3 regions of the Brevibacillus sp. YAE8 genome follow, and region 3 is predicted to be linked to each of the others. Evidence: a T-box and tRNA genes for the amino acid it is inferred to sense, from the RefSeq annotation. Region 3 holds a T-box; the other regions hold tRNA genes.
What was found. A T-box is a leader RNA that pairs with one kind of tRNA and senses whether it is charged. The one in region 3 lies ahead of argS (arginine--tRNA ligase), so its partner is inferred to be a tRNA-Arg.
Positions count from the first base shown of each region.

Region 1: it has a tRNA-Arg gene. The T-box ahead of argS (arginine--tRNA ligase) is inferred to sense a tRNA for this amino acid. The anticodon was not compared.
Region 2: it has a tRNA-Arg gene. The T-box ahead of argS (arginine--tRNA ligase) is inferred to sense a tRNA for this amino acid. The anticodon was not compared.

Region 1 is NZ_BAAIYG010000043.1:13,770-21,392, forward strand. It holds gene AC27IT_RS26250 (alkaline phosphatase family protein) at 1-57, shown strand, start outside; gene AC27IT_RS26255 (ABC transporter permease) at 94-939, shown strand; gene AC27IT_RS26260 (ABC transporter permease) at 936-1,724, shown strand; gene AC27IT_RS26265 (ABC transporter ATP-binding protein) at 1,724-2,743, shown strand; gene AC27IT_RS26270 (DeoR/GlpR family DNA-binding transcription regulator) at 2,727-3,527, shown strand; gene AC27IT_RS26275 (histidinol phosphate phosphatase domain-containing protein) at 3,521-4,519, shown strand; gene AC27IT_RS26280 (hypothetical protein) at 4,500-4,946, opposite strand; tRNA gene AC27IT_RS26285 (tRNA-Arg) at 4,958-5,034, shown strand; gene AC27IT_RS26290 (hypothetical protein) at 5,201-5,410, shown strand; gene AC27IT_RS26295 (hypothetical protein) at 5,663-6,460, shown strand; gene AC27IT_RS26300 (hypothetical protein) at 6,600-7,133, shown strand; gene AC27IT_RS26305 (hypothetical protein) at 7,609-7,623, shown strand, end outside.
Region 2 is NZ_BAAIYG010000021.1:66,451-74,073, forward strand. It holds gene gap (type I glyceraldehyde-3-phosphate dehydrogenase) at 1-936, opposite strand, end outside; gene AC27IT_RS20330 (Na+/H+ antiporter NhaC family protein) at 957-2,321, opposite strand; gene AC27IT_RS20335 (sugar-binding transcriptional regulator) at 2,340-3,365, opposite strand; gene AC27IT_RS20340 (glutaredoxin family protein) at 3,541-3,813, opposite strand; gene rpoN (RNA polymerase factor sigma-54) at 3,820-5,193, opposite strand; tRNA gene AC27IT_RS20350 (tRNA-Arg) at 5,416-5,490, shown strand; gene AC27IT_RS20355 (hypothetical protein) at 5,601-5,753, opposite strand; gene AC27IT_RS20360 (PAS domain S-box protein) at 5,953-7,623, shown strand, end outside.
Region 3 is NZ_BAAIYG010000003.1:360,269-367,891, forward strand. It holds gene AC27IT_RS07235 (YjcZ family sporulation protein) at 1-43, shown strand, start outside; gene AC27IT_RS07240 (hypothetical protein) at 40-318, opposite strand; gene AC27IT_RS07245 (hypothetical protein) at 532-1,026, shown strand; T-box leader at 1,070-1,330, shown strand; gene argS (arginine--tRNA ligase) at 1,407-3,122, shown strand; gene AC27IT_RS07255 (erythromycin esterase family protein) at 3,459-4,730, shown strand; gene AC27IT_RS07260 (thiolase family protein) at 4,933-6,120, opposite strand; gene AC27IT_RS07265 (amino acid ABC transporter ATP-binding protein) at 6,149-6,889, opposite strand; gene AC27IT_RS07270 (amino acid ABC transporter permease) at 6,908-7,573, opposite strand.

The DNA of each region.
Region 1 (7,623 bases), on a different contig from region 3:
CCCTCGGAAGCGATGCAGCCATTGACGGTATCCGGGCAGAGCAAGACGTCTCCCTGAGGGGGCGTCTTTTCCGCTCAGAAAGGAGCTTTTGCGATGAAACGATTTGTCAGCATGCTTTTGGTCACGACGATTCCGTTTTTTGCGATAATCGCGCTGTTTCTGCTCGCCCCGTTGCTTTCCATGATCGGTGGGAGCTTTCAGGCCGAAGGGGACGGCGGTTTTACATTCAGTCACTATCGCGAGATTTTTGCCAATCCGTACTACTTGCAGGCGTTTGAAAACAGCGTGCTCATCTCGCTCTTGTCTTCGCTCATCGGAATCGTCGCTGCTGTTTTCGCTACCTATGCGATTACCCGCTTCCCGCAGTCTCTGCAACAGCGAGTGCTCGTCATTACGAACCTGACCTCCAATTTTGCAGGTATCCCGCTCGCTTTTGCCTTCATTGTCCTGTTGGGCAACAGTGGCCTGTTTGTTTTGCTCGCGAAGCAACTGGGGATTGATTTCGGACAATCGTTTACGCTTTATTCGTGGAGCGGGTTGACGCTTGTTTATATTTACTTTCAACTGCCTTTGGCAGTGATGCTGCTGTATCCTCTGTACCACGCCATTCAGAAGCAGTGGATGGAAGCGGCCGAGCTGCTTGGGGCAAGCCCCTGGAATTTTTGGCTGCGGATCGGTTTCCCGGTACTGCTGCCAGGCATCGTCGGCACATTCAGCATTTTGTTTGCCAACGCGATGGGGGCCTATGCTTCGGCTTACGCGCTCACCGGGAGCAACTACAATCTCGTGCCGATTCGGATTGGCGCGCTCGTCTCCGGCGACATTTTTGCCAGACCCGAGCTTGGTAGCGCGCTTGCTGTCCTGCTCGGCCTGACGCTTGCCGCTGCCCTGCTCGTGAACGAGTGGCTGACGCGGAAGATACGGAGTGATTTGTCTTGAAGCGGATTGGTTTGCCGTCCTTGTCGTTTGCGTTGGTCATGCTGTATTTGTTTTTGCCTGTAGCGGCTACCGTGCTGTATTCGCTGGCAACCGAGTGGAACAGCACGGTTTTGCCGGAAGGGCTTACGGGAAAATGGTTCGCGGAGCTGTATGGCGACCCGCGGTTTTTGCAGGCATTCGGACGCTCCTTTTTGCTTAGCTCCCTGACGACTGTCGCTGCCGTCGTCATTATCGTTCCGGCTGTTTTTTCAATCGTCGTCTACGCTCCCCGGCTGGAGAGGCTCGTTCAGCTTTTTGTCATGCTCACCTACGCCGTTCCGGGTGTCATTATGGCGGTCGGCCTGATTCGCACTTATTCAGGCAACGGGATTCCGATGATTTTCATCACGGCCGGAGCGTATCTGGTCGGTCTGCTGCCGTATCTGTATCAGGGAACGCGGAACAGCCTGCTTGCTCTGCAAGCCCGTTCGTTGATGGAGGCGGCCGAGCTGCTGGGCGCGAGCCGCTGGCAGGCGTTCGTGCGGATTATCGTTCCGAATATCATGTCCGGGATTCTCGTGTCTGCGCTCTTGTCGTTCTCTATTTTGTTCGGGGAATTTGTCCTGATTAACATTTTGGTGGGCGGCAGATTCGAAACCTTGCAGTTGTATTTGTACGCCAAGCTATCGACAAGCGGGCATATCGCCAGCGCGATTACCGTCACTTATTTTGCCCTGATGGCTGTCATCACCGGGCTGATTGTAAAATTCACGCGCCGAAGTTTCGCACGCAAGGAGGTTTCTTGATGAGTTACGTCCAAATCGAACATCTGTCCAAAACCTTTCACGGCCAAAACGTGCTGAAGCAGCTCGAGCTTGCCATTGAAAAAGGCGAGCTGGTTACCTTGCTTGGCCCCAGCGGGTGCGGCAAAAGTACGTTGCTCCGCATCCTCAGCGGTCTGACTGCCCCTGATACGGGCACGATCTACATTGACGGCAAAGACGTGACAGACGTGTCGCCCAAAAACAGGGAGATCGGCATGGTGTTCCAATCGTATGCGCTTTTTCCCAATCTGACGGTCAGTCAAAACATTGCCTTTGGCCTGGAAATGAACAAAATCCCGAAGGCGGACATTCGGCAGCGCGTGCAGGAAATGATCGAGCTGGTGGGGCTTACGGGAAAAGAGCAAAACTATCCGCGTGAATTGTCTGGCGGTCAGCAGCAGCGCGTGGCACTCGCCCGTTCTCTGGTCACGCGGCCCAAGGTGCTTCTGCTGGACGAGCCGCTCAGTGCGCTGGATGCGCAGATTCGCAAAAATTTGCAAAAGCAACTGCGCACGATTCAACGCGAGCTGAACATGACGACGGTGCTGGTGACGCACGATCAGGAAGAGGCCATGGCTGTCAGTGACCGCATCTACATCATGAATGGCGGACGAATCGTTCAGCACGGCAGTCCGCATGAGATATACACCCAGCCACGCTCGGAATTTGTCGCCCGTTTTATCGGGAATTACAACGTACTGACCGCCGAGCAGTTGAACCGAATCGCGCCTGATCTGGCCGCTCCGGCAGCCGAACGCTTCGCCATCCGTCCGGAGACGTTTCGCGAACAGCGGATGGCTGCGGAGGACATCCGCTTGACCGGAAATATTGCCCATGTAACCATGCTCGGCAACGTTACCCGTTACGAGCTGAACATTGGCGAAGTTCCCGTGCTGGTGGACTCCCTGCACCTGTCCTATGAGCCGGAGCAGGCAGGCGCAACCAAAACATTGTACTTATGTCCCAAGGATGTGATTCCGCTTTATGACACTATTGCCTGAAGAACGACAGCAAGTGATTTTGGACGAACTGAACCGCCACGGTAAAATTCAGGTGATGAATCTGGCCAAAAGCCTGGCAGTGACGCCGGAGACTATTCGGCGCGATCTGGACCAACTGGAACAGCAGCGCATGCTAAAGCGAGTGTACGGAGGAGCCATCCCTTATCATTTGGCGAATCGGGAGCCGCACTTTGAAAAGAAACAGGCGATTCAACAGGCGGCGAAAACGAAAATCGGGCAAATCGCGGCAGAGCTTTTATCTGACGGAGACACGATCGCGCTCGACGTCGGGACGACGACACTGGAGCTGGCGCGTGCGATCAAGGGTCTGAACCAGTTGACGATTGTCACCAATTCGCTGCCTGCCGCTTCTTTGTTAAACGAGCTGTTGGAAGCGAACCAATTCAACGGGCAGGTAATTATGCTGGGCGGCCTGACCCATCCCGCGCAACAATCCGTCGCCGGGGCGTTTACGTGCGAGCTGCTCTCGCGCTTTCATTTTGACAAAGCGTTTATTTCCTGCGGAGGAATGACGGCTGACGGCTTTACCGACTACGACATGGAAGAAACGTTGTGCTCGACCATGATGGTGCAGCGCGCCGAGCAAGTCTACGTATTGGGGGACGCCTCCAAGATCGGCCAAACGCAATTTTTCCGCATTTGCGGCTGGGCGGATGTCAGCGCGGTCGTCTGTGACCAGCCGATGCCGGATGAATGGCTCTCGTCGGGCATGCAAACCACATGGATAAGCGAACATCCGCGAAGGAGAGACTTCCCATGCTGATCGACTACCATCTTCATCTGGAAGAAGGGCCTTATTCGTTGCGTTGGCTCGAGCGTACCAATGCGGCTCTCGACTACTTTTACCCGTTGACTGAACCTCGACATACCCGCGCCTGGCTGCAGGACAGTCTGGCGCGATTAAATAACCGTTTGTCTCTGGGCGCATACGATCCGTCCTGGCTCGATCTGTATTTGCGGGAGGCGCTGCACAAAGGCTTGAAGGAAGTGGGGATTGTCGATCATTTATACCGCTTTCGCGAAGCCCGTCCGTACTTTGAGCAGTTTATGGAGCTTGGCGACACTGATTTGGGCCGTTTGCAGCGCACCTGGCTCAATCAAGTGTGTACCGAGAGCCTCGGCGACTTTTGCGCCGCCATCGAGGCAGCAAAGCCGCGCTGGGCGGCAAGCGGCGTAGAGCTGCGGCTGGGGATCGAAGCGGATTACTTCGTCGGCGGGGAAGCGGAATTGCAGCGTTTGCTGACAGGCGCTTCGTGGGATTATGTAATCGGCTCTGTTCACTTTTTGCACGGATGGGGCTTCGACAATCCCGAGACGCGCCATCTGTTTGAGCAGCATGACCTGAAGCAGCTATACGCGGACTTTTTCCACACGGTCGAATGCATGGTCAAAAGCGGGCTGTTCGACTTTGTCGCCCATCTGGACAATCTGAAAGTGTTCTCCTATCGCCCTGCGGAGTCGGAGCTTGTTTCGTATTACCACAGGATCGCCGCCGCTTTGAAAGAAACGGATACGGCGACGGAGATCAACGCGGGGCTGTATTACCGCTATCCCGTACAGGAGATGTGCCCCAGCCCGGCTTTTCTGGACGTTCTCGTGGCCCATGGCGTTCCGCTGACGCTCTCGTCGGATGCGCATTTTCCCGACGATATCGGGAGGTATGTGGCGGCGAATTTGGAGACGATTCGTGCGCTTGGGGTGGCGGAGGTTGCTACTTTTTCTGGTCGTCAACGGGTTATGAAGGCGATTCGGTAGAGCCGGTTAGCCGGTTGTAGGTGCTGGGTGGAGCGAGGGCCTGGCTGTTGCTGTGATTGTTTGGCCAGATTGGATTGGCGGTTTGTGTGGGCTGGATAGGGGAAGTAGTTTGATTTGGGCAGGTGTATTTTTTGATGCCAAAAGCCTTGGGATTCGGGGATTCCAAGGCTTTTGGCGTTGGCGGTGATTTCGCTTTTGGAACCTTCCCGTGATCTGGCGCCCAACCAAGTACAATTGCTATGCGCATGGCGATAAATCGTAACCGGGAAGGTGTTGTTAGTGTCTTGATGTTGTTGGTTGTGGCGGCGTGTGGTGTAATCGTGTTGCAGTAGGCTGCGAAGATGGCCGCTGGATTTGCCAAAAAGTAGTCGGGTGCATATAATAAGAAGGTGGGTGAAGCGTCAGCCGAATGCTTTTGCCACGCCACTAACGATATATGTCCCCGTAGCTCAGCAGGATAGAGCAACGGTTTCCTAAACTGTAGGTCGGAGGTTCGAATCCTCTCGGGGACGCCATACATGAAAAAGCCTTGAGCTATCAAGGCTTTTTTCTATTTTTATGGGGCGATTGAAAATCAGCAGTTTATGTTTTGAAATGAGGTTTACTGTGGTTTCAATCGGCATGAAACTGTTGGTGTAATTGTCCAACGAGGTGTCGAATTTATCATTTGGAGGAGAAATGATGATTAGAGTAGTTACTGTACGGGGATTTGAAAACGATAATATTGTTCCGTCAATGCTAAGTCTAGAGGATCGTATAGTTTTTCTGGTGCGCAAAAACATTCAACATGAAGAAATGTACTTCGATAAGCTTGTGAAATACAATGTACTTTCAAATGAGTTTGACGAGTGGTTTTTTACGAAGCCAGTTGGTGTTGCAAGTAATCATTAGTGGAACTCATTTTATGTACTATGCCTCAACAGAATGGGACCATAATGATGTATGCATAGTGATATTAATAAAGTGATATTAATAATTTGTGAATAACATTTAGAAAAATCAATTTTCTGCAAGTATAGTCGTTTATCCAACACTAACGAGATTTTATATAAGTTTATTATTATATAATTTTATTGCTTCACAAAATACAATATGTTATATTTTGCCTTGTAAAAAATTACATTTTTAGAAGGGTTGTACAAAATGAAAAAATTCCTTTCTGCATTCCTTGCTTTTTCTATGCTTGCGCTTGCTGTCACACCAGTTTCAGCAAGCCAAAGTCAAACAGCAATAACAAGCGAAACACAAGTTCAGGCCGAAGCGTACAAGGGTGTCAAGCACTTGAACGAAGAGTCCGACGAGTCTTTAATTAAGTTGAACGAAAGAACAGAAGATATTGGCGTAAATCAATCTGAAAGTAAAAACGAACTAAGAAGAGGAGGAGTCATAAGCACAGTTGCTAGGATTATCCTGTATTCAAAACGTATAAAATTCATATTAAAAAATGGAGATGAACTTTTCTTTGACCAAGAAGATCCAGATAAAGCGGGTGAGGCTCTAAAAGAGTACTATCTGGACAATGGCACTTTTGATAGAGGAGACATTCGTGATCGAGGAGAAGGATTACCAAAATCTTCGGCTATCATTAGGTTTTATGATTTACCGAATAGTTCAGAACAAGTGTACTTAGCCTATGGGGACGTAACTATGGGAATGCTGCACATTGTTACGAGACACTTCCCAGAGTACTGGTCGACATTTAGTACATATCAAAAGGCAAAAAATTCATTTTTTAATCCGGGTACTGAATTCTCTTACGTTGAAGATGTTATTGAAAGCGTGATTGATTATTCGTTTAACGGGAAGGAAATGGCGAAAAACATCAATAACAAAAAAGTAATCCCATATGATGGATATCATAAAGGCAAGGTATACAGAGTCATCATGTCAGGTGAGCGTGTGGTTTCTGTATTCCCTATTAGTTATAATCAAGCGGAATAGATAACAAATCCCAACGAAAAGAAAGCCTTTATCTAGAATGGATAAGGCTTCTTTCTCACATTTCACGAAAAATATCGCGAAAATACCGTACTATAGTGTGGAATATAACGAAAAATAAGATAAGGGAGTTCCTATGAATATGATTGATATGAAGCTATACATTACTCTCCCCTCAGATAACATCGATTTTCGCTGTATCGAAAAAGTTCTTATCCCTATTCAAAACAAAACTGAAATTCAGAGAGCTATTGATCCAAGCGATAGCAATTTTATGGAAGCACTGGTGATTACGAGTCAGGGTAAACAAGTATCTGATTTCCGGTTTTGCGAAGCCAGGCTGCTCACGCAACTGATTGCATTGGTTGAGGATTACTACCTAAGTGCTGAAAAAGCAATTAGCGATAACGTTTACGGGTTAAGTGTAATCACAATTGGTTTGAGGAAAACAGGTGAAAATAAGCTGTTGTTGACAGCAACAAGAGACGGAAACAGGATTGTACAGGTTGAACTACCAGAGAAAGAATTGATAGATAATCTGTTTTCACTAGCTAAGGAATATTTCTCCTATCTTATTGAATATGGGATTTCTACGTCATTTCATGCAAAAGAACTATCCATTGTTTGCGAGTATGAAACCAGGTACAAGGATATTTACAGAAAAAGTCTTGATTAAGATTAACCCGAGTGATTTCAAGGAAGGAATCACTCGGGAGTCAAAAGTAGTCTCGTCTGCTTGACTGACATTTATATACAGATCATCTAGAATTCTAAATGCTAATGGACGAAAATACCTTTGTGGATCACTCCGTTTTTTAGCCAATTGAAAACAAAGTAACGTTCAGAAAAATCGTTTTTTTTTTTGGAAACAAAACATCATCAAACAACGTACTAACATTAGTGAAAATCATCCCGCCCTCTTGAATCATATCCTTCATCGAGCGAATTGCGATTGTTATTGTCGATGAGCAATGTTTGCTTCTTCCTTTTCGCTCTCCAATCGACTAAGCTCCCAATCAGCAAAAGACCCACGCAAATGGTTGTGACCAGTAACCAGACAGGCATAGCTAGCACCTCCGTTCTTATTAGTTTCGACTTCAAAAATGTAAAAATGTTGCATGGATGAAAAAATAAAGCAGGAGGCATGACCCATGAGACGATTAGTA
Region 2 (7,623 bases), on a different contig from region 3:
GTACCAGGAAACGACTTTCACCATGTTTCCTTCCAGGACCATCGTGGACAGCGCATCGATTGTGGAGGACGCCGGGTTGCCGTTGTAGTCGGAAGAGACGAGCGGAGCTTCGGAGTAGCCCAGGATGTTTTTCATCGGACCCTCTGCCGCTTCCTTCAGCGCGTTGTTGATCTCTTCTACCGTAACATCGGTTTTCAGCTCGGCTACCAGGTCGACAACCGACACGTTTGGAGTCGGTACGCGCATCGCGAAGCCGTTCAGCTTGCCTTTCAGCTCAGGCAGCACGAGTGCCACTGCTTTTGCTGCCCCTGTGGAGGTAGGGATAATGTTTTCCGCAGCAGCGCGGGCACGGCGCAAGTCTTTGTGCGGCAGGTCGAGAATTTGCTGGTCGTTGGTGTAGGAATGCACGGTGGTCATCAGACCGCGCACGATTCCGAACTTGTCGTTCAGCACTTTGGCAAACGGCGCCAGGCAGTTGGTTGTGCAGGAAGCGTTGGAGATGACGGTGTGCTTCGCCGGATCGTATTTGTCCTCGTTTACGCCCATGACGATCGTAATGTCTTCATTCGTAGCAGGAGCAGAAATGATGACTTTTTTCGCTCCGCCCTCCAGGTGCTTCGCCGCATCTTCGCGCTTGGTGAATCGGCCTGTAGACTCAACGACGATTTCTACTCCGTAGTCGGCCCATTTCAGTTGGGCAGGATCGCGCTCAGCGAGAACCTTGATTTCTTTTCCGCCCACGATCAGCGTGTTTTCGCCCGCTTCTACAGGCAGGTCCAGCACACCGTGCACGGAATCGTATTTGAGCAGATGAGCGAGCGTTTGCGCGTCAGTCAAATCGTTTACGGCTACGATTTCTACATTCGGATTGCTGAGTGCTGCGCGGAACACGTTGCGACCAATTCGTCCAAAACCGTTAATCCCTACTTTTACCATGAGAAAAAACCTCCTGCTCGTTAGCTAGCTTTATTCTTTGTGGCTATAAACCCACCTTCCGGCGAAAAGCCTCGGGTGGAGAGAATCGTGACAATCGGCAATACAATGCTGAAAAACACGAAGGGCAACGTCTGTACAGTAGGAACGCCGAGCGTCAAAGCCATCACCATCGACAGGCCGTTCCACGGGATCAGCACAGGCATGACAACCGTGGAGTCCAGCATCGTTTTGCCCAGCAGCTCGCGTCCGCCGGTCCATTGCGAGAACCGCTCGAGAAGCGTCGAGCCAAGCACCAGAATCGGAATGGTCTGGTTGCAACTGATAATGACGACCAAAAGTGACAACGCTGCCGCTTTTGCTACCAGTACGGTCGGATTTTTCGTATTGCCCATCAATTTGTCGACAATCGGAGTAAGTATGTTGGCCTGGTTCAAAATGCCGTTCAAAAAGCCTGCCAGGACAATCAGCAGCAGAACGTTCAAAATGGCAACCATCCCGCCGCCGTGCACAAGCTGATCGAGCGGTGTGCCCGAGTGCAGCTCGTATCCGTACAGCATGGCGGAAAAAAACGTCTTGGCGTCAAGCTGTCCGTGAATGCCCACCATGACGGCGCTGACCACGATTCCGTACAAAAGCGCGGTCACGGCCTTTACTCGCAGGGCGAAAGACCCGATCAGGACAATCAGCGGCAGCATGAGCAGCCAATCAATCGAAAAGTGACTGGTTAACAGCCCTTGATACATCTGAATCATTTCGCTGGAACCCGCCTGTGTGCGAAACAGGTCCATGACGAGAAAAAGCACGGCGCATATGCCTGTCGCAAGCATAGCAGGACGCCTTGTGTGTCTGTCCTGCGCTTCCGTCATCCCGACATTGGCGAGGACGAGCAGCCTGCTGCTGGAAATCGGCGAAAATCGCTCTCCCACCATCGCTCCAGAGATCAGCGCTCCACCTGCAATCGCTGGCGAAATGCCTGCGGCATGGGCGATCCCCATTAGCGATAGGCCGATGGTACTCAATGTGCCAACAGAGGTCCCGAGCAAACAACTGACCGCTCCTGTCAGCAAAAAGGAGAGAACAAACAAATAGTCGACGTTGACGATGGACAACCCGTAGTAAATGATCGCGGGTATGGTTCCTCCCATCATCAAAAGCGGAATCAACACGCCCACCAAGAAGAGGATCATGAGAACCGGCTTCGTCTTCTTGACGCCTTCCCAGCCAAACGAGAATTGCTGCTTCAAGGAATAGCCCAGTTTGCTCACACTAACCAGTGTGACCAGGATCGCAAAAACAATCCCCAGCGCAATCGGAAAACCGAGTGACAAACTGAGCACAATTCCTGCAATCATCGCCAGGATGGGCATAACCTGCGCCATAGACATACGATCAGCTTCCTTCCGTTACAATCGTGCGGACAACAAGGCTCTTGCAGCCCCTTCATCCGTAATGAGTACATTCTGACACGATTGTTTGGCAAAGGAAAGAATCGCTTTTGCCTTGCTTTCGCCCCCCGCTATGGAGAGTACCGTTTCAGCTTTGTGCACTTCCTCCAGTTGCAGCCCGATCGTCGGCATCCGGTGGACGATTTCGCCCGCTTCATTAAAGTAGTAGCCGAAGGACTCAGACACCGCCCCGGCTTCTGCCAAATCAGCGAGCTCCTCTTCCGAATAATTGCGGCGGCGAGCCATTGCGAGGGCGTCGCCGATGCCGTGCAGCACGATGCGCGTATCCCGCAAAAGCGAGAGCACATCTTGCACCTGCGGCTCCTTGAGCAGCGTCTGCAAGGCTTCCGGATGCAGGCGATCCGGCACGTGAAGCAGCCGGTAAGTAGCGCCAGTCTTTGCAGCCATGGCAGCGGCAAGCGAGTTGGCTTGCAGCTCCACTCTCTCGCCCAGGCCGCCGCGTGCGGGCACAAACTGCACATTTTTGAACGAAGCGGAAGGCGTCAAGTGGTTGGCTACGCTTGCGATGGAGGTGCCGCCTGTCACGGCGACAATATCTCCCTCCTGAACGACTTGCTTCAGCACTCTCGCTCCTACGCGCCCCAGCTCATCCTTGACCCACGGCGACTGGTCTGCGTCGCCCTGCACCACGATCACTTCCGGGATGCCGAGCTTCTTTTGCAGACCTTCTGCCAAGTCTGTAAGGCCAAACAGTTCGCCTACGAGCGGCTCCATGTCATCCAGCACCTGCTGCCCCTCTCCGCTCAGGTGCATCCCTGCGGCGGTAACCGTCAACAGCCCTGTCTCCTTCAACAGCTCGACTTCCGCCCGCAAAATACGCTCTGTCGTATTCATCGCTTGCGCAAGCCCTCTGCGTCCGATCGGCTGCAAGTGGTAGATCGACCGGAGCAGCATATACCTCTCGCGCAAGACCTGAGTCAGATCAGGCAGCAGCTTTTGCTGCAGTTCCAGTAATCGTCGCATGTGCTTACATCCTTGGCTGTAAAATTGATCGGGACGTTTTTTGTCCCTATATATACATTTTTTGTCCCGATTGGTGCAAAAAAAGATCACTTGCTACACCTTGAATGTAGCATATCGGCGAAAAACATGCAAGCTCCCCCTAGCCCAATCTTGGCAGGGGGAGCTTTTCTTCCATTCAACTGGTCAACTGGCGCTTCCGAAACTCAGCCCGCAGCTCCTCGATCGTCACTACATGCGTAATCGAACGGAACACTACTTCTCCGTCGATCGCCACTACCGGAATCACCAGCATCATTTCTTCGTGAAGCTGTGCGTCGCTCTCAATGTCCACGATGTGCAGTTGCAACGGAAACTCTTCCGCCAGACTGCGGATGGCAAGCTCCACATCGTCGCACAAATGGCATTTTTTCCGTCCGTACAGGACGACCTCAAGCTGCTTGTTGTTCATTGTCGTTTAAAACCTCTTTCGTTTTGCAGAGGACGGGATCAGCATTTCTTCGCGGTACTTGGCGACCGTGCGACGAGAAATTTCGATTCCTTCCGCAAGCAGCATTTCCCCCAGCTTCTGGTCAGACAGCGGCGCCTTGCGATCCTCCTGCTCAATCAACGCCTTGATTCTGCGTTTGACGCTCTCCGAGGATGTCGCAGACCCGCTGGAAGTGGTGAGGGCGGAAGTAAAGAAGTATTTCAGCTCAAAAATGCCCCGCGGAGTCTGCACGTATTTGTTGCTGGTCGCACGGCTGATCGTCGATTCGTGCAAGCCGACCCGCTCGGCGATCTCCTTTTGCGTCATCGGCTTCAAGTAATGGATGCCGCGGTCGAAAAAGTCGCGCTGCATGTCCACGATCGCCTGGGTGACGCGCATCAGCGTCAGACGGCGCTGTTCCAGGCTTTTCGCCAGCCACATCGCAGCGTTAAGCTTGTCGTGGATAAACTGCTTCGCCTCTTCCTGGCTTTTTTGCTGACTAAGCATTTTCTCATAAAAGCTGTTGATTTTCAAACGCGGCGCCGCCACATCGTTGACGAGCACGACGTACTCGCTCCCGACCTTTTCCACCGTCACGTCCGGGATGACGTATCTCGTCTCCGCCTGGGAAAACTGGGCGCCGGGCCTTGGATTCAGCGTGCGGACCAAATCCGCCATCGTCTGCACTTCCTGCGGCGTGCAGCCCACTTTGTCGGCAATGCGCTGGTAGCGGTTGTCGGCGAGGTCTTGCAGATGGTTGCGCACGACCAGGACGATCTTTTCGTCGTCGAGGGCCAGGTGCTCCAACTGCAAGAGCAAACATTCCTCCAGACTACGCGCCGCCACGCCTACCGGATCAAAATGCTGCAACACCGACAGCACATCCTCAATCTCCGGCACGTCTACCCCGAGATTGCGGCTCGCTTCCTCCAGCGTAATTTCCAGATAGCCTTTTTCGTCCAAATTTCCGATCAAAAACAGTGCGATTCGCTTTTGCAGAGGCGAGAAGCCTTTTACATAGCCAAGCTGCCGCTCCAGATGCTCATACAAGTTTTCGTTGCCTTGCTGCACGTAATCCAGCGGGTTGTAAGTGCTTTCATTTTTTGCCGGAGAATAATCGCCTGTCGCGCGGTTTCCGACGATTTCCTTCCAGTCGATTTCCGGCGCCGGCTTTTCTGCTTTTGCCGTAGCCACTTCCGCTGCCACTTCCAGGTCAAATACAGGATTTTCGTTGGCCTGATCCTGCAAATAGGAGATCAGATCAACAGCAGAGTATTGCAATATAGTAATGGCCTGACGCAACTCCGGCGTCATCACAAGTTTCAGCGTCTGTTCCTGATACAAACCCAATCCCATGTTCATGAAGCTCGCCCCCTTCCCACTGCTTCTTGCGAATGTCTCTTTAATTTTCATTATATTCGTTCTCTCTTGCAATTTTCCTGCCAATTTTTGAAGAGCGTACACAAAAAATTGAGATTGCTTCCTGTTCACACTCATGAAAAAAAATCACACAAAATCTCGTTTTTCGTTTGCATTTTTCCCCGTGGATGACTTATAATTAATTAGTGTCACCCATTATATTGCACGCCTGTAGCTCAGTGGATAGAGCAATGGTCTCCGGAACCATGTGCGGGGGTTCGATTCCCTTCAGGCGTACCATACGAAAAAGACTGGATGCATTCCAGTCTTTTTTCTGTTTACAGCCCTGTTTTTCGCGCCAAAAAAGCCTACGCAGCGCCATCCTCGCCGCAGGCTTGATTTTTTCCGCTCTACTGATCCAGCTCTTTGCTCGCCGCGTCTTTCCCCGGCAGCGGATCAATCTGCTCCGGTTTCCGGGAATAAGCTTTATTCGTAACCAAAATCGTGGCCCCGATGATAAGAACAAACGTCAGGACAAGAACGATGATAAACCCCGTGCTCATGCATACACCCCCGCCAGTTTTTGCTCCCTACATTATAGCCTATTTTTTCGGCGCTTTTGAACCTTCAACCGTTTACCAACGATAAAGTACCAGCCAATCCCACTATATTCTAATTTTGGCGATAGGAAAACACCGTCAACAACACGAATACTATCTCGACACGACTATCCAAATAATTGAACCGCAAGGCAGGATTTTTATGACAGATCAGCTAAAGCCCACGTTTACGTGGAAAAAGAAGCATGTTCCGCGCCAGATGACGAGTCTCCTCTTTCCCGACCAGATTTTGAAAGCGTTTTTTCACTATACGACAGATGCCATCTCCATCAGCAACATGGACAACCGCATCGTGCTGGTCAATCAAGCGTTTGAGCAATATTACGGGTGGTCGCTGGAGGAGCTTGACGCTTCTCCGTACTGTTTTATCCCGGACGAGCTCGTCAACGAAACGAGACAACTGTTTGACGCCGTCAGGAGCATGGGCGTTCATTTGACCAACTACGAGACGGTGCGAAAGCGCAAAGACGGGACACTCGTAGAAGTTACGCTGTCCGCAACCCCCATCCGGGACGAAAATGGCACCATTATCGCGGCCTCCTGCGTCACGCGCGATATCTCCGACCGCAAGCGGATCGAAAAAGCGCTGCGCCAGACCGAAACCAAGTATCGGCTGTTGATTGACCATACCCAGGACCTTGTGACGATTTTCGACGAGACGCTGCAGCGGATATACGTCTCTCCATCCATCGAGCAGCAGCTCGGCTACTCGCCTGCCGAGCTCGTCTCTCCGGGCAGCCTGGAAATCACTCATCCCGAAGACTTCCCTCTGCTCCTGGCCAAACAGCGGGAAATTTTCCAAACCAAACAGCCCGTCTTCCTCGAGCTTCGTTACCGGCATAAAAACGGCGCGTGGATCTCCTTCGAGACGCGCGGCATTCCCATGGTCCAGGAAGACGGGACCGTCAAAAACATCATGTTTGTGTCCCGCAACGTCACGGAACGCAAAGTTTCCGAGGCGGCTTTGTCCCGCATCAAAAAGGAAAGCAAAATCATTGCCGAGCATACCGACGATTTGATTTTGATTACCGACAAGCATGGCGAGATCGTGCACCTCTCGCCTTCCTATGAGCGGGTCACAGGGACGAGCCAGCACGCCGGGCCAATGTGCTTCCAATGCGTTCACCCGGAAGACGTCGAGCGTGTCCGCGAGCAATTTCACGATCTGGTCCGGACGCTGGAGCCTCGCACCTGCGAATTTCGCTACCGGAGCGCGCATGGCGACTGGATCGTTCTGGAGGCAAAAGGCGCGCCGATTTTGACCGACTGCGGCGAGTGCGACGGCTTTATCATCGTGTCCCGCGACATTACCGAGCGCCGCAACAACGAGCTGCTGCTCCGCCAGGCCGAGAAGCTCTCGGTGATCGGCGAGCTGGCCGCGGGCATCGCGCACGAGATTCGCAATCCGCTCACTTCGCTGAAAGGCTTTATCCAGCTTTTGAAGCCGACGCTGAGCGAGCAACAAATGTACGCGGACATCATGCTCTCGGAGCTGGACCGGATCAACTTCATCGTCAGCGAGCTGCTCGTGCTTTCCAAGCCGCACAACGTCCAGATCAAGTCGCTTTCCCTCGTCTCCTTGCTGGAAAACGTCTTGACCTTGCTGGCATCGGAATCGAACCTGAAAAACATTCCGATTCACACGTCTTTTGAGTATGCCCCCGTTATTTCCGGCGAAGAAAACCAGTTGAAGCAAGTGTTTATCAACATCGTCAAAAATGCGCTCGAAGCGATTGACGGACACGGCGAGATCATGCTAGCCACCAGCGCAAAGGCCGATCAGGAGGTACTGATTACGATCGCGGACAACGGC
Region 3 (7,623 bases):
TATCCTGCTGGTCATTGTCGGGTGTTCGAACGACGACTGCTAAGTAAATGACAGGAAGAGGCTATCCCCCTTGCCTTGGCTTGAAGGGATAGCCTCTTTTTTCATGTCATGGACAGTGCGATCGCAGCCAGACCGCCTGCCGTAAAAGGCGACGCGCTCACGCTTGTCCACCTGGACGGTCAGGACGTCATACGGGACAGGCTTGCCGTTTTCCATCCGCTGGTCGCTGACGTTCATCCACGTTCCGTTGCGCCAATGCTCATCCGCATAAACCTCTGTCGCCTGGCGCTCGTAAACGTCGGCTTCTTCCCCCACCATCGTTTTCCAAAAGGCTTGCGCGACTTTTTCTGCTGCCGCAGGCGCGACCGTTGCCTTCTCGCCGCCATTGATCCAGCTACGGGCTTTTTGTGAGAAGCATCGTTAGTTAACTTTTTTCAACAGGATGGCACTTGACCGCTCTGCCTTCATTGTCAGAGCGAAACGCTTTTGCTATCATGAGGCTACCCAAACCGATGAAAGGAACGATCGACAATGGACGCTCTGCTCGCGCGTGAAAAGGACGAATTTCTGTCCTGTATAGAAACGATAAAAGAACTGGAAAGCTCCGAATTTGAAAGCTACTCCATCGTAAAGCATACCGAAACAGGAGAACATTATTTGCGCTACTTTTTGTCCCATATCAACCTGTCGGAAGGGGGCCGCAGGGACAACTACGATCACTTCCTGCCGATTGACTCCGATGACGTCCTGGGACTGATGTTCGGCGAGCAGCCGTACCGCTTCCCGGAAAACTGGCGCTCCCCCTACCTGCGCAGCGGCAACGACAATCGGCTCATTCCGTTTGATCCATCCGAAAACTACGATCTGGACGAGGAGGCGGCGGCCGAGCTGGCGATGGTGGAGCAACTGGAGCTTTACAAGCAGCAGTGGATGAACGCGGAAACTATGAGCGCGGAAGAAAAAGAAAAGCTGACGAAGCAATATTTCGCCGAGCTCGACAAGATTTTGAAAAAAGCCGAAGAGTAAGTTGCATCCTGGCACCAAAAACGGCTATAATGCTAGAGAAACAAGCGAATCGTTGATGAGGAAAGTACTCCTGGAATGAGGCTGTAGCGAGTCGGGGATGGTGGAAGCCCGATGCCGAACCACGCGAGGAAGCGCCCCTCGGAGATGCGGCCTGAACATCCGGCGAAGCAAATCGCGCCCGGATCGCGTAGGGTTTTGCCGGGTCTGCCCGTTACAGCAGCACAAAGCGGTTTTTGCCTGATGCACGCATGCAGGCGAAAACAACAAGAGTGGCACCGCGGGAGCACAACCTCTCGTCTCTTTTATCCAGGAGACGCGGAGGTTTTTTTGTTTTCTTTTGCGTCCCTTAAGCTTTTTCCCATTTTGAAAGGAGAATCACAATGAGCTACAAGCACCAAGTCGCGGAAAAAATCGCCGCTGCCCTCACCTCTCTCGGTGTGGACACCTTCCCAACAGAAACAGTTTACGGCATGCTGGAAACGCCGCCAAACCCTGCGATGGGAGATATCGCCTTCCCTTGCTTCCAGCTCGCAAAAGCGCTCCGCAAAGCGCCACCGATGATCGCCACAGAGCTTGCCGAAAAAATCGAAGGAGCGCCACTGCGCTCTGCCCAAGCGGTCGGCCCTTACGTCAACCTGTTTCTCGATCAGGAAAATGTGGCGGCGCAAGTGATCGGAACGATCCTTGAGCAAGGCAGCGCCTACGGCAGCAGCCAGGTAGGCCAGGGCCGCAAAGTGCCAATCGACCTGTCCTCGCCGAACATCGCCAAGCCGTTTTCCATGGGCCATCTGCGCTCTACCGTGATCGGAAACGCGATTGCGAACATCATGGAAAAACGCGGTTACCAGCCTGTGCGCATCAACCATTTGGGCGACTGGGGCACGCAGTTCGGCAAACTGATCGTCGCCTACCGTCTGTGGGGAGACGAGGAAAAAGTAAAAGCCGAGCCAATCAAGGAGCTGCTCAGCCTGTACGTGCGCTTCCACGAAGAAGCGGAAAAAGACCCGACTCTGGAAGACCAGGGCCGCGAATGGTTCAAAAAGCTGGAGGACGGCGACGCAGAAGCACAGCATCTGTGGAAATGGTTCCGCGACGAATCGCTCAAGGAGTTCATGAAAATTTACGAGCTGATGAACGTCTCCTTCGACTCCACGCACGGCGAAGCTTTCTACAACGACAAGATGGATCGCGTCGTCACCTTGCTGGAAGAAAAAGGACTGCTGACCGAATCGGACGGCGCCTTGGTCGTCAACCTCGACGAGTACAACATGCCGCCGTGCCTGATTAAAAAATCGGACGGTGCGACGCTGTACGCGACGCGCGATCTGGCTGCCGCCCTGTACCGCCACGAGACGTACGACTTCGCCAAAGCGCTCTACGTCGTCGGAAACGAGCAGCGTCTCCACTTCCAGCAACTGTACAAGGTACTGGAAAAAATGGGCTACGCCTGGTCCGCCGACATGCACCACATCCCGTTCGGCATGATGCTCAAGGACGGCAAGAAAATGTCCACCCGCAAAGGAAAAGTCGTTTTGCTGGAGGAAGTATTGGCACAAGCGATTGCCGACGTGCAAAAAGTGATCGAGGAGAAAAACCCGACGCTCGCGAACAAGGAAGAAGTTGCCCGCCAGGTTGGGGTCGGCGCTGTCATTTTCCACGACCTGAAAAACTACCGCCTGAACGACATCAACTTCTCCTGGGAAGAAATGCTCACCTTCGAGGGCGAAACCGGACCTTACGTGCAATACACGCACGCCCGCGCCTGCTCGCTTCTGCGCAAAGGCAACTACCAGCCGCAAACGACAGCGAGCCTCGTACCAGGCGCTTTGGACAGCAAGGAAGCATGGGCGGTCATCACCTTGCTGAACGGCTTCCCTGAGGTGATCGAACGGGCCAGCGACAACTTCGACCCGTCGCAAATCGGCAAGTACGTCATCGACCTCGCGCAGTCGTTCAACAAATTCTACGCCAACGTCCGCATTCTCGCGGAAGAAGAAGACGTGAAAGCTTCCCGCCTCCAGCTCGTGGCAGCGGTGGTGGCCGTGTTGAAAGAAGGGCTGCGCCTGCTCGGACTGGCAGCGCCAGAGGAAATGTAGGAAGCGCCGTTCTTTGACGCATGATCTGACCCAAAAGCCGGAAGCCTGCCTTGGCAAAAGGTGGCCCCGGCTTTTGCTTTTGGATGAAAAGCGCCTCGCGGGTAGTTGACTCATTTGTTTCGTGCCCTTTTTTCCAGCCTGTGCCATAATAGGAGAGGAAAGCAAGAAGGATGTGGCAAATACGGGCAACGGGCAGATTCCTTCCGTTTGACACCCCGGCTTAAGATAGCGGCTCCCCCGCAGGAACGCCTTGGCTCCACTCGGCAACAAACACATCCCGCTGTTCACACCTGGTCGCAAACAGGCGACCTGCTACAGAAAGCGAGACGGTAAACGATGAAAAAATTTCTTTTGCTCGCCACAAGCTTGCTGCTCGTGCTGAGCGTATTGACAGCCTTCGAGGCGAAGGCGGCAAGCGCACTGCCATCGTCTATGAACAAGCATGTCGTTCCCGTATCGAAAATGGAGCTGCCCCAAAAAACGGTTATCGGCTTTGGCGAAGCGACCCACGGCAACAAACAATTTACGACGCTCAAGCTGGACGTGTTTCGGCAACTGGTAGAAAAGCACGGCTACCGCGCCTTCGCCATCGAAGCCGACTTCGGCGGCGGCCAGAAGGTCGACGCTTACATATCCGGCGGAAGCGGGACAGCGCAAGAGGCGGCAAAAGCGCTCGGCTTTGCGATCTACAACACCGAGGAGATGGCAGCGCTGTTGTCCTGGATGCGCGCGTACAACGAACAGCGCGCTGACCACGACCGCATCCGCTTTTACGGCTTTGACATGCAGCGCTACGACCAGAACAAACAAGCGCTGTTCGCCTATTTGCAAAAAGTCGATCCGCCCCTCGCCGCAACCTATGAAAAAGCTTTGGCAGCTTTGACCGATCAAACGCTGTCCGAACAACAGCCAGCCAAGGAAGGGCTTCCCCACATCCAGAGCTTGCTCGGCCGGATGAAAGCAAACAAAGCCGCCTACACCGCCAAAAGCTCCGAAAAAGACTACGAGCTGGCGTTAGCCTTTGCCGAGTCGATCAGACAAAACGCGATCCTGCACGGAACGAACGTCAACTACGGCAGCGCCCGCGATCGCTACATGGCGGAGCGCGTCATGTGGATTCTCGCGTTTGAAAAGAAACATTACGGCCGCGAGCGCCTGTTCATCACCGGACACAACGGACACATCGAAAAGACGTCCACGACCACGGGTCTTGCAACCTGCATGGGGGCGTATTTGGCGAAAGCGCTCGGCGACCAGTATTACGCAATCGGCAGCGAATTTTATGAAAGCGCCTTTCTGGCCAAGGACGCCACTACCGACGAACGCAAGCTGTTTGCTGTCAAAAACGCCGGGGATCACCGCCTCGCCGTGCTGTTCGCGCGCACCAACCTGCCGGACGGCTTCCTGGACTTCGCCAAAACGCGGCAGGATGCCGATTTTTACGCCTATGTGAATCGTCCGCAGCCGATCAGCGCCATCGGCGACGTGTTTAGCGGCTGGTACGCGAGCATCGAGAACATGTACACGCTGCAAATGGTCCCGGCAAAAGCGTTTGATGCGCTCGTGTTCGTGCGGACGGCGACTCCTTCTGTCATGCTCGCGGACTGACGGCGTGCGAACGAAAACGTGCACCGGAACCATCCGCCTGCTTTCCGGTCGCTTGTGCGCAAAGCGCAAATGGCTCCGCTCCGCCCCAAGACGTCGCCCCGGATCACCAGCAAAAGAAAGCCCCGCCAGACCGCCACGAGCCGAGATCGACGTGGCCCTCTGACGGGGCTTTTCCTGTGCTGTTCTTTGTCCGCCGAAAAGCTTACGAGGACAGCGTCAAGTTTTCATAAATGACAGACAGGCCCATTCCCCCTGCCATGCAAAGCGTCACCATGCCGTACTTGACGCGGCTGCGCACCATTTCGTTCATCAGGCTGACGGTCAGCTTCGCGCCGGTGGCACCGACCGGGTGGCCGAGCGCGATCGCGCCGCCGTTGACATTCACCTTGGCCGGGTCCAGCTCCAGCCCTTTCATCACCGCCAACGCTTGCGCGGCAAACGCCTCGTTCAGCTCGATCAGCCCGATGTCGTCCAGCGTCAGCCCTGCTTTTTGCAGCGCTTTTTGGGTGGCCGGCACAGGCCCGATCCCCATCACGCCCGGCTCGACTCCCGCGCTGGCAAACGCCTTGATTTTGACCAGCGGCATAAGCCCCGCTTCCTCCGCTTTTTCGCGAGACATCATCAACACTGCGGCTGCGCCGTCATTCATCGGACACGCATTGCCTGCCGTGATCGTTCCGTCTTTTTGGAATACGCTTTTCAGCTTCGCCAAGTCTTCGAGGCTAATCTCGTGGCGGACCGACTCGTCCTGATCGAACACCCGCACTCCTTTGCGCTCATGGATGGCAATCGGCACGATCTCGCTGGCAAACTTGCCTGCGGCTATGGCAGTCGCCGCCTTTTTGTGGCTGTCGTAGGCGAAGCGGTCCTGTTCCTCGCGGGAAATACCGTACTGCTGCGCAAGCCGTTCAGCCGTGTTGCCCATGTGCTCGCCTTCCAAGGAACAGATCAAGCCGTCAGACAAAAGCGCATCTTCCATCGTCAAGTTGCCGAACTTGCTGCCCCAGCGGTTTTTCATCAAATACGGCACGTTGCTCATGCTCTCCACGCCACCCGCAACCACCACGTCCTCTTGCCCGGCCATGATCGCAAAAGCGCCGCTGCCAATCGCTTTCAAGCCCGAGCCGCACGCCTTGATGATGATGTGCCCGTACACATGGCGGGGAAATCCGGCCAACTGCGAGCTGATGCGCGCCGCGTTCAGCCCGCCTCCGTGCACGTAGCCGTTGCCGAAAATCACTTCGTTCACTTCCTGCTTGGGAAAAGCCGCCTTTTCCATCAGCCCTTCCAGCACTTGCCGTCCCAGCTCCGTTGCCGGGACGTCGCGCAAGCTTTTGCCGAATGCGCCGACCGCGCTGCGCACGCCGGCGACAATGACTACCTCTCTCATCGTTACGCTCCCTTTCGTTTTGCCCTCGTTACAAGACCCGGTTCAAAAATTCGCGCGTCCGCTCTTCCTGCGGATTGTTGAACATTTCTGCCGGGCGGGCCATCTCCACGATCTTGCCCTGGTTCATGAACGCGACCCAGTCCGCCACTTCTTTGGCGAAGCCCATTTCATGCGTCACAATAATCATCGTCATCCCGTCCTGGGCGAGCTGCTTCATCGTCTCCAGCACTTCGCCGACCAGCTCCGGGTCGAGCGCGGAGGTCGGCTCGTCGAACAGCATGATCTCCGGCTTCATCGCCAGCGAACGGGCGATCGCTACCCGCTGTTTTTGTCCGCCTGACAGCGAGGATGGATAGACGTTTGCTTTTTCGGACAAGCCTACCTTCTGCAACAGTTGCAGCGCTTCCTGCCTCGTTTGCTCCTTGTCCGCCCTTTTCGCGATCAGCGGCGCTTCCATGATGTTTTCCAAAACCGTTTTGTGCGGGAACAGATTAAAGTGCTGGAACACCATGCCGACCTTTTGCCGCACCTTCGTCAAGTCGTCCTTTTTCGGATCGATGCTCTTGCCTTCGATGAAAATCTCGCCGCCGTCCTTGATCTCCAAAAAATTGATGCAGCGAATCAGCGTGCTTTTTCCCGAGCCGCTCGCCCCGATCAGCACGACGACTTCGCCCTTTTTCACCTGTAGCGTCACGTCTCTCAGCACCTCCACGGCGCCGAAGCTTTTTTTCAAATTTTGCACGCGGATCATGACTTGCTTGTCTTCCATCGTTCTCCCTCCCCTCTTCTATACGTCACCTTTGGCCAACCGCTTTTCCATCACATGGACGATATACGTAAAGATCATGACAATCACCAAATAGTACAGGGCCACGATCAAAAAGTACGTCATCTCATCAAAGGTTTCCGCAGACAGGCGGCGCGCCAGCGAGAACAGCTCATCCATCGCGATGAAAGCAGCCAGCGACGACTCCTTCAGCGACAAAATAAACTGGTTGCCGAGCGGCGGAATGGAGCGCTTCATCGCCTGCGGCAAAATGATCCGGCGCATCGTCTGGCCGGTAGACATCCCGAGCGACAAGCCTGCCTCCATCTGTCCCTTGTCGATCGACTGGATGGACCCGCGGAAAATTTCCGCGATGTACGCCCCGCTGTGGATCGCCAAGGCCAAAGCCGCTGACCAAAATTGACCGAGATCAATCACCTTGTAAAAACCGAAATAGAGGACAAAAATTTGCACGATCAAAGGCGTTCCGCGAATGACCATAATATAGACGTTGGCAACAATTTGCCCGAGCTTGAACTTGGAGACTTTCAACAGGGCGACGAACAGCCCGATGATCGACCCTGCGATGACGGAAGCGATCGTCAGCTCAAACGTCAAGAGCAGCGGCTTCCAAAAAAACGGCAATGTGCGGAAAAACTCTTCTGTCAAATGGGCAATACTGGGCACTCGATGCCACCCCTCGCTGATAAAATGTCCCTGTCACCCGCCGCTTTCCT